Regions from separate parts of the Sporosarcina sp. FSL K6-3508 genome, predicted to be linked through region 2. Evidence: riboswitches for the same ligand, from Rfam matches in the RefSeq annotation. Region 2 holds a riboswitch; the other holds the start of a gene.

Region 1 (4,218 bases), 990 kb from region 2:
TTAACTAAGTGAGAATGTGGGTTCGTAAAACAACAAACCCACATGTTAAAATACTATTCCATTATGTTCCGAACAAACAAATGCTTATTCTTATATACAATCAACGTGACGATAGCAAGCATTAGTCCCGAAACAAGAAAAACACACCTGACCCCAAATAAATCTGCCAGAATACCCATACCAAGAGAGGATATTCCGAATATCCCTGTTGAAATCGCCCCCAAAGATGTATATACAGTAGACAACTTTTCCTTCGCTACGCTGGTTTGAATTACTGTTTGTTGAGGAATGCTCTTTAACTGTCCGAATAAACCAATTCCAACTGCCAACAATAAAGCAATCATCGGATTGCTGGTTGCACTAAATAATATAGTTATAAAAAAGCTAGATAAAGAGCCAATGAAAATTATTTTGGCAAGCTTTCTTTCGACTAGAGAAGAGTATTTTATGCAATAGATGCTTCCGATTATTAGCCCTAAAAAGAAGGAGCCGTTGATGAAGCCCCACCATTTTTCGTCTACGTGCAGTGCATCACTGACAAACACATACAAAATAGCGGCAATCCAAACTGTAGCAGCCACGGTTTCCAAGACTTCCATATATGCTATTTTCCGTAATACAGGGACATCAAACAAGGTTTTCCAACCAACTTTAATCCGATCGAGCTTTTTTTCCTGTTTCGATCTCTGATTTTTTACATTATCCAATAAAAACATCATGATACTTGATAGTGCAAACATGAGACTAACAACCCAAATTAACTGCTGTACATCCATGAAAATCAAAAATAAACTGCCTACAAACCACATCACCGTTTGAATGAATTGGGATATCGTTTCAGCTACACCGTTCGCTCGAACTAATCTTTCTGGCTCTACGTACTGCGGTATCATGGTTAGTTTTATCGGATTAGCACATCCGTCAAGGAACGCAATGCCAGAGATGACGAGAAACACCAAATAATAATTTGCTCCTGATATCCCACTTAAAAATAGTCCTAGTACTACGATCAGGCCTGTTTTTCCCAATTGTGATCCAGTCAGTAACCACTTCAAATTAACTTTACCCATTACTAGAGGTGTCAAAAGACTCGATAAAAACATCGAGGAGGTAATTGTAAAAGGCACAAAGGACGCAGCCGTTGCAGATCCTGTTAACGCAAAAATCGTGCTTATAATGCCAACCATATACAGAACATCACCAATACTTGCAAGTGACTGCCCTGTTATGAGTAAAATGAAGTTTTTATTCAATTGTATATCCCCCAATTAAAATTAATTAACTTAGAAAGCTGGGGATTCTTAAATTGGACTGTTCATATACCCTTGGCTCCTTTACCTTTAGAGATAAACCTCGGGGGATTAAGGTTTATCGTTTTTTGGTTAGACTATTTAAAACCTATTGGTATAACAACTAAACTTTGTAATCCAACATTGTTTACCATGTTACGAGCACCAAATCAAAAAATAAAACAGCAGCCCCTTTTTAAAAAGAAACTGCCGTTTGTTTAATTAAACTAATAACTTCTTCTGTTGCTGGAGAATCCACTTCTCCATACTTCTATATAACATCAACGAAATCGCCAATAATATGACACCTTTAATGAGGTTGAATGGCAAGATCCCTAAAATGACCATTTTATAAAGTGCATCACCGGTTACAGCTGGCATACCAAGGAAATAAGTGTACATCGGGAAAAACACAAAGTAATTCAATACACTCATACCAATTGCCATTGCTGTTGTACCTGCGATCAAACCTGCCGCCAGCCCTTTTGTCGAACGATATTTCATGTAGATCCAATAAATCGGCATGATGAACATGACACCTGTTGCAAAGTTTGCAATTTCACCTACAGGAACACCCGTTGGACTACCGGATAAAAACCAATACATGATATTCTTCAATAATTCCACACCGATCCCTGCAACTGGTCCCATTGTCATGATTGCGACGACAGCCGGAACTTCACTGAAATCAAACTTCAGAAATCCAGGCAATGCAGGCAATGGAAAGTTAAACTGCATTAAAACGGTGGATATACTTCCTAAAACAGCAATCAAAATTAACTTGCGTAACTTCATGTTTTTCATTTGTTCCTCTCTCCTTTTGCGATTCACTTCAAAAGAGGAAAGGCTTGCTCATCTGCTGCTTCGCTAAAAATCCCTAAAGCAAATCGCTTTAGGGAGAGTTAAATGCACTGTTAATAACAGATAAATTTTCAAGGATTTATCCGAGTTTAAACAAGCATCATTTTGCGTACACAAAAAGATGGCTGCACCTTCACCTTCTCCCATCCAGACTATACTGTCGGCTCCGGAATCTCACCAGAATCAGCTGTTAAGCTCGCGGGCTAAAAATAGAAGACTATTTTATTTCCGCCGGTCGGGAATTACACCCTGCCCCGAAGATGAATCAATATTATGTTATATTCCTATTGTAACTAAAAAAAACTGTTTTGTAAACTACTTGAGTCTACAAAACAGAATTATTTGAGAATAAGGAATTTCGGATTCGCTCCAATTGGTTTCGGCAGCGGCTGTGTAAAATCAAAATCCTGCCATTGCTCTTGCATTATTTGATCGAACTGTACTTGTCGATCAAAGCTTGCAGCAGTCAATAAAATACCTTCGATTAATTGCATAGCCTCTTCCACTTGCATACTATCCAAATCTAATACATCACTAAATTCCACATGGAGCACTTCCTTGTCTTCCGAGACTTTAAAATCTACGCCTTCTGGAACGACACTAGAATAAATGTCATTCGGCTTTTTCTTCATGCTCAACAAAGCTTCTTGTGGCGATTTAAAGGATTTACCGAAATTCGAAGAAAGCAACTCTTCCCCATTTTCTTGAGTGAATCGATAATAGGCTTGTTGCGATTTAGAGCCTTTCAGCACAATAGGTTTGCTCGCTTCACCGATCTGATCAAATACAATAGGCGATCCGTCTTCTCGAAGAAATTTGACTTCATCAAATCCGTAAAACGTATCTTGAACGGCTTGATTCAACATCTCTAGCGTAGCGCTCGCCATGTCGTACGAATGGTCTGCAGCAAACTTCATCCATACTTGTTTTTCATTCGATGAAATCACCGCGTTAAACGGGTGATACTCAGTGAAGCCGAGTGATTCCTCATCTAGTTTTCCGGCATACATATTGTAAAGTGCAACAGCATCCGGCTGTATCGTTCCTAAATCACTTTCTACCAACTCATTCGGTATAAGGAAGGTCACAGGTACAACCGTTGCCTGATTCGTCGCCAGACCTATATGAAAAGAATTCTGTTTAGCTACGTCAGACGGATAGACGGCATAATGCGGGGCCGTCGGTAAAGCTTTAGAGAATGTCGCCATATCTTGACTTGACTCGGTTGATTCTGAATTTTCTTCCAGTGATGCCGGAGCAGGGTCCGCATTATCCACCGGTTCTGCTTTATCCATCGATACTTGATTCGATGGATTGAGAAACGTCGGCACTAAAATACTGAGCAATAAAATCGCTGCAACAGCCACAAGAATCGGCTGCCATTTCGCTTTCATCCGCTTCTTCTTTGGCTGGGGTTCTTCGTTTACTCTCGGATCTTTCTTAAGTCTTGCTAGTACATCCTCTTTAGAGCGGTGATCTGAAATCGTAGGCATTTCGCGTAATGTAGTTTCAATTTTTTCTTCATTCCACTTATCATTACTCATTTGATCGCCCCTTTCTCACCGAACGTGCTTCTACCTTTTCCTTCAAAGCCTTTACTGCACGATGCTGGGTAGTTTTTACTTTACCCTCTGTCCATTCCAAAACTTCTGCAGTTTCAGCAATCGTGAGGTCTTGGAAGAACCGCATGAAAATGACCATTTTCTGATCGCCTGTACAGTTATGCAATTCTTCCAAAACTAGTCGTTTCTCTTCATCCGATTCGATAAGTTGCTCAGGCAGGAGATCGTGTGCAACCAATTCCTGTGTTTCCCAATCGAAATGAAGATCTGTATGCTTCTTCATGGTTGCTTGTTTACGGAAATAATCAATCGAGACATTTTTCGCAATTGCAAACAGCCATGTTTTCTCTGAACTTTTTCCTTCGAAGTTGCTGTATGATTTCAGTACGCGAACATATACTTCATGCATTAAATCTTCGGCTATGTCTCGATTACGAGTCAAATAGATCAAAAAATTAAATACATCTCGGTTATATTCTTCGTACAATCGCAGGAAAACGGAATCA
Region 2 (4,218 bases):
TCAGGCGTGATCTTATCAGCCAATGCGACGAAATCTCCTTCATTCTCCCGATCTTCATCATCGACGACGATCACTACTTTACCTTGTTTTAAATCTTCTAACGCTTCTTCAATTGTATGAAACATCTCTGTCCACTCCTTCACTTAAATCCGTGCTGTTGTAGAAAATCCTCTGTCAGTGGCTGTTCTTTCGCGTCTCGTCTCTTAAGCATGTTCTCTACGTACTTCGCCAGCATGTCGCATTCGAAATTAACAACATCCCCTAGGGACTTTTTCGCAATGACCGTCATTTCTTGGGAATGCGGAATCAACGAAATCGTAATATCTGTTTCATTCACATCAAAAATTGTCAGTGACGTACCGTCTAATGCGATCGAGCCTTTTGGCAATAAATACGGACTATACTGTTCAGGCAAAGCCAGCCGAATATAAAGTGCATTATCGATAGTACGTTTTTCACGAATGATGGCGACACCATCGACATGTCCCGTGACGAAATGACCGCCAAATCGACCGTTAGCTGCAAGAGCACGTTCCAAATTCACTCGACTTCCCACCTTCAATTGTTGAAGTGAGGTAGAAGAGACGGTCTCAGGCATGACATCTGCAGAAAATTGTTCTTTCGAAAACTTTTTGACTGTCAGACAAACTCCATTGACTGCAATGCTGTCACCTAATTGGACATCGGCTAATACAGTAGAAGCTGCAATCGTCAATGTCATCGACTGCGCTCCCGGCTGTACACTTTTGACTGAACCGATTTCTTCAATAATCCCTGTAAACAACGGTCAATCCCTCTCTTTCGGTAGCGCTATAATTTTAATATCAGGGCCAATCATTTCCACACTTTCAAAAATCAACGGGAAGGCCTCTCCCATAATCTCCGGGTCTGTTCCACCAACAGGTGTCAGCGAGCCACTGCCGCCAAGTAACTTCGGCGCCATATAGCAAATAACACGCTGAACGGCACGCGCCCTGATGAATGAAGCATTGACCGCGGCACCACCTTCTACCAATAACGTCATGACACCGTCAGAGCCTAAGCGCAAGAGGATCTCTTCAATATCAAGCTGAATTTTCGGCATGCGTATGATTCGGACGTGCGGCTTTTGGAGCAACTGTTCACGCAAGTATTCTGCTTCATTCCCACAAAAAATCCATGTAGGTGCAGCATTGTTTTGAATGACTTGACTATCAATTGGTGTTCGTAACCAAGTATCTAAAATAACTCGAATAGGATGTTTTCCACCTCGGGGCAATCTGGTGGTGAGAAGGGGGTCATCATGAAGAATCGTTTGAACGCCGACTAAAATCGCATCTTGGGTATGACGAAGCAGATGGACATCGAGCCTTGCTTGCTCACTCGTCACCCATTTACTGTCTCCTGTAGATGTTGCAATCTTACCGTCCATCGTCATCGCTGTTTTCATTGTCACATGAGGTGTTTTCGTTCGTATAAAATGAAAAAATGGTGCATACAATTTCTGTGCTTGATCGGTACATACATCTTTCTCTACTTCCAAACCCGCAGCACGAAGTCGTTCCATGCCTTTGCCGGCAACCAACGGATTGGGATCGGAAATCGCCACGTAGACACGCTGGATACCAGCCCGAATAATCGCATCTGCGCAAGGCGAAGTTTTACCTGTATGAGAACAAGGCTCCAAAGTTACATACAAATCAGCGCCTTCCGCTTTTGTGCCGGCCATATCAAGCGCAACCCGCTCAGCATGTCGTTCCCCCGCCTGCAAGTGAGCACCCATTCCGACGATTCTACCGTCTTTCACTATCACGGCGCCAACTGGCGGATTCGGAGAAGTTTGACCATTAACGTTTTGAGCTAACTTCAACGCCATTTCCATATAATCTTGTTTCACTGCACAACACTCCAACTTGCAAAATTCCTCTTGTGACGTGACAAAACAAAAAGCCCCGCAAAATGTAAATGCGGGGCTTGTAACCATGACAAAATAAGCGTTATAAATGTAGATTTTAAAAACGCATTGTTCCTTCTCTCATCCAGACTTTAACTGTCGGCTTTGGAGTTTCACCAAATCCACCTTCTGCTTTTTAGCTAATCAATCACACCTAGGCGTGATTGCGCATGGATTTTGAAATGTACTCGCACATTTCAAAATCCATGACATCTGCCAGAGGCTTTATCTGGATTCAGCGGGCGTTTGAACACCCACTGAACAGAAAAGCCACCGTATTCATACCGCCACTTATGGAAGTGAGGGTTTCTGCTGAATTTAGATAAAAGCATCCGGGTCACGGACTAAGAGCTTGTAAGCTCATCACCGTCGGTAGGGACTTCCACCCTGCCCCGAAGGAAACTTATTCGATTACCTAAGAGTCTAGCACAACTAATAGTGAAATGACAATCACTGAATATTTATTCAGCTCTAAATACCCACTTATTCACCGTGAATTGATCGATCGCTTCGATATCCGGTTTATAACCAATACCAGCTTCATTTGGCACGGTAATATAACCATTTTCCGCTACTACCTCAGGCTTGATAATATCTTGATCCCAATAACGAGAAGAACCCGCCGTATCTCCAGGCAGTGTGAAATTCGGCAGCGTCGTTAAAGCGACATTGTGCGCTCGTCCGATGCCTGATTCCAGCATCCCACCGCACCACACATCAATCCCTTTAGCTGCGCAGTAGTCGTGGATCTTCTTAGCTTCCGTCAAACCGCCCACACGTCCGATTTTAATATTTATAATCCGACAGCTCCCAAGCTCCACAGCTTTCCTGGTATCTTCCAAGGAATGGATACTTTCATCCAAACAGATCGGTGTCGACATTTGTCTCTGAAGTTTTGCATGATCGATAATATCGTCAGACGCAAGCGGCTGCTCGACCATCATCAAATTAAACTGGTCCAATTCCTTTAAAACTTCTGCATCATCCAGCGTATAGGCAGAGTTCGCATCTGCCATCAATGGCACATCGGGAAATTCGTTGCGGATCGCTCGGATGACTTCCACGTCTTGCCCCGGTTTGATCTTCACCTTAATCCGCTTATAGCCTTCATCGATGAAACCTTTCACATTGGCAAGTAAGTCTTCCACACGTTCTTCAATGCCAATACTGATCCCGACTTCAATATGATCCCGTTCACCGCCTAACGCTTCGGCAAGCGACATATCGTGACGTTTTGAATACAAATCCCAAACCGCACCTTCAATCGTCGACTTTGCCATGTTATTCTTTCGAATAGGTGCAAAAAATTCATTCACTTCATCCGGATGTTCGATTGTCTTACCAAGCACCGCCGGAATCAAGAAATCACGCAACATATGAATACATGTTTCCGTTGTCTCTTCGCTATACCATGGGTAAGTGAACGCCACGCTTTCTCCCCAACCTTCGTTGCCCAGTTCATCTTGCACTGTAGCCAACAGGAAGTCTCTTTGATGGATTGTTCCGAAACTCGTTGTGAAAGGATTCTTCATCGTCATACTCATCCTACGAATGGTTACACTTTCAATTTTCAATCGGCTCACTACTTTCATTTTGTAATGGAATCATGGAAAGCTTACAAAAACGATAGTATTGTACAGCTTCATCCGTTCTGCGCACATCAATTAATGCAAACCCTGCGCTGCACAGTTGTTGAAATAGATTCCTTGTTTTCAAACGCCAATCAAGCGCCAACTGGGAGTCTTCAGTCTTCAGCAGCTGGGTATGTTTTGGAACGGGCACTTCTACCGCTTCTGCCGACAGCCAATCGTTTTCTTCAGGTAACTGCAGCTCAGGGTGATTTTCATTTGTCAGGCGAACCGTAAACGGACACATGTACTGAAGATTTATCGGTTGCCAACATTCATTCACTCGCGGACTAGTAATCCACCACGCCACTTGAAAACGGTCGGTCGGTAAGCCTTTATTCAGACCGTCCGCCATTTCACCGTAGCAATTGACGATATAGTCGTAACAGACTCCGTATAATTTTGATGTATTTAGGTAGGCATTGCGGCTTTCGAGTGGATCAAATGTCCAGACAATTAATTCATAACCCATCTCGCGCGCCAAACGTAGCTGTTCATCTTTCAACAACTTACCGATCCCCATTAATTGAAATTCTTGATCGACAGCTAACATATGGGAACATAAATACGACTGCCCTTCAGAGAATCCTGCAAAGCTGTAGGAAAAACCAATCATTCGCTCGCCGGCAAACGCGCCGACAATCAGGCCACCATTTT

What was found. Region 2 has a riboswitch for FMN ahead of ribD (bifunctional diaminohydroxyphosphoribosylaminopyrimidine deaminase/5-amino-6-(5-phosphoribosylamino)uracil reductase RibD). Riboswitches for the same ligand answer to the same signal wherever they lie in the genome.
Region 1: it holds a riboswitch for FMN, as region 2 does, so the genes downstream of both, MKX97_RS06460 (ECF transporter S component) here and ribD (bifunctional diaminohydroxyphosphoribosylaminopyrimidine deaminase/5-amino-6-(5-phosphoribosylamino)uracil reductase RibD) in region 2, are expected to answer to the same signal.

The regions. Positions count from the first base shown of each region.
Region 1 covers NZ_CP152016.1:1,386,766-1,390,983, reverse strand. The annotation lists gene MKX97_RS06465 (MFS transporter) at 54-1,259, opposite strand; gene MKX97_RS06460 (ECF transporter S component) at 1,512-2,093, opposite strand; FMN riboswitch at 2,282-2,416, opposite strand; gene MKX97_RS06455 (GerMN domain-containing protein) at 2,489-3,694, opposite strand; gene MKX97_RS06450 (sigma-70 family RNA polymerase sigma factor) at 3,687-4,218, opposite strand, start outside.
Region 2 covers NZ_CP152016.1:2,373,991-2,378,208, forward strand. The annotation lists gene MKX97_RS11660 (bifunctional 3,4-dihydroxy-2-butanone-4-phosphate synthase/GTP cyclohydrolase II) at 1-125, opposite strand, end outside; gene ribE (riboflavin synthase) at 140-784, opposite strand; gene ribD (bifunctional diaminohydroxyphosphoribosylaminopyrimidine deaminase/5-amino-6-(5-phosphoribosylamino)uracil reductase RibD) at 788-1,876, opposite strand; FMN riboswitch at 2,003-2,337, opposite strand; gene menC (o-succinylbenzoate synthase) at 2,395-3,507, opposite strand; gene MKX97_RS11680 (GNAT family N-acetyltransferase) at 3,497-4,218, opposite strand, start outside.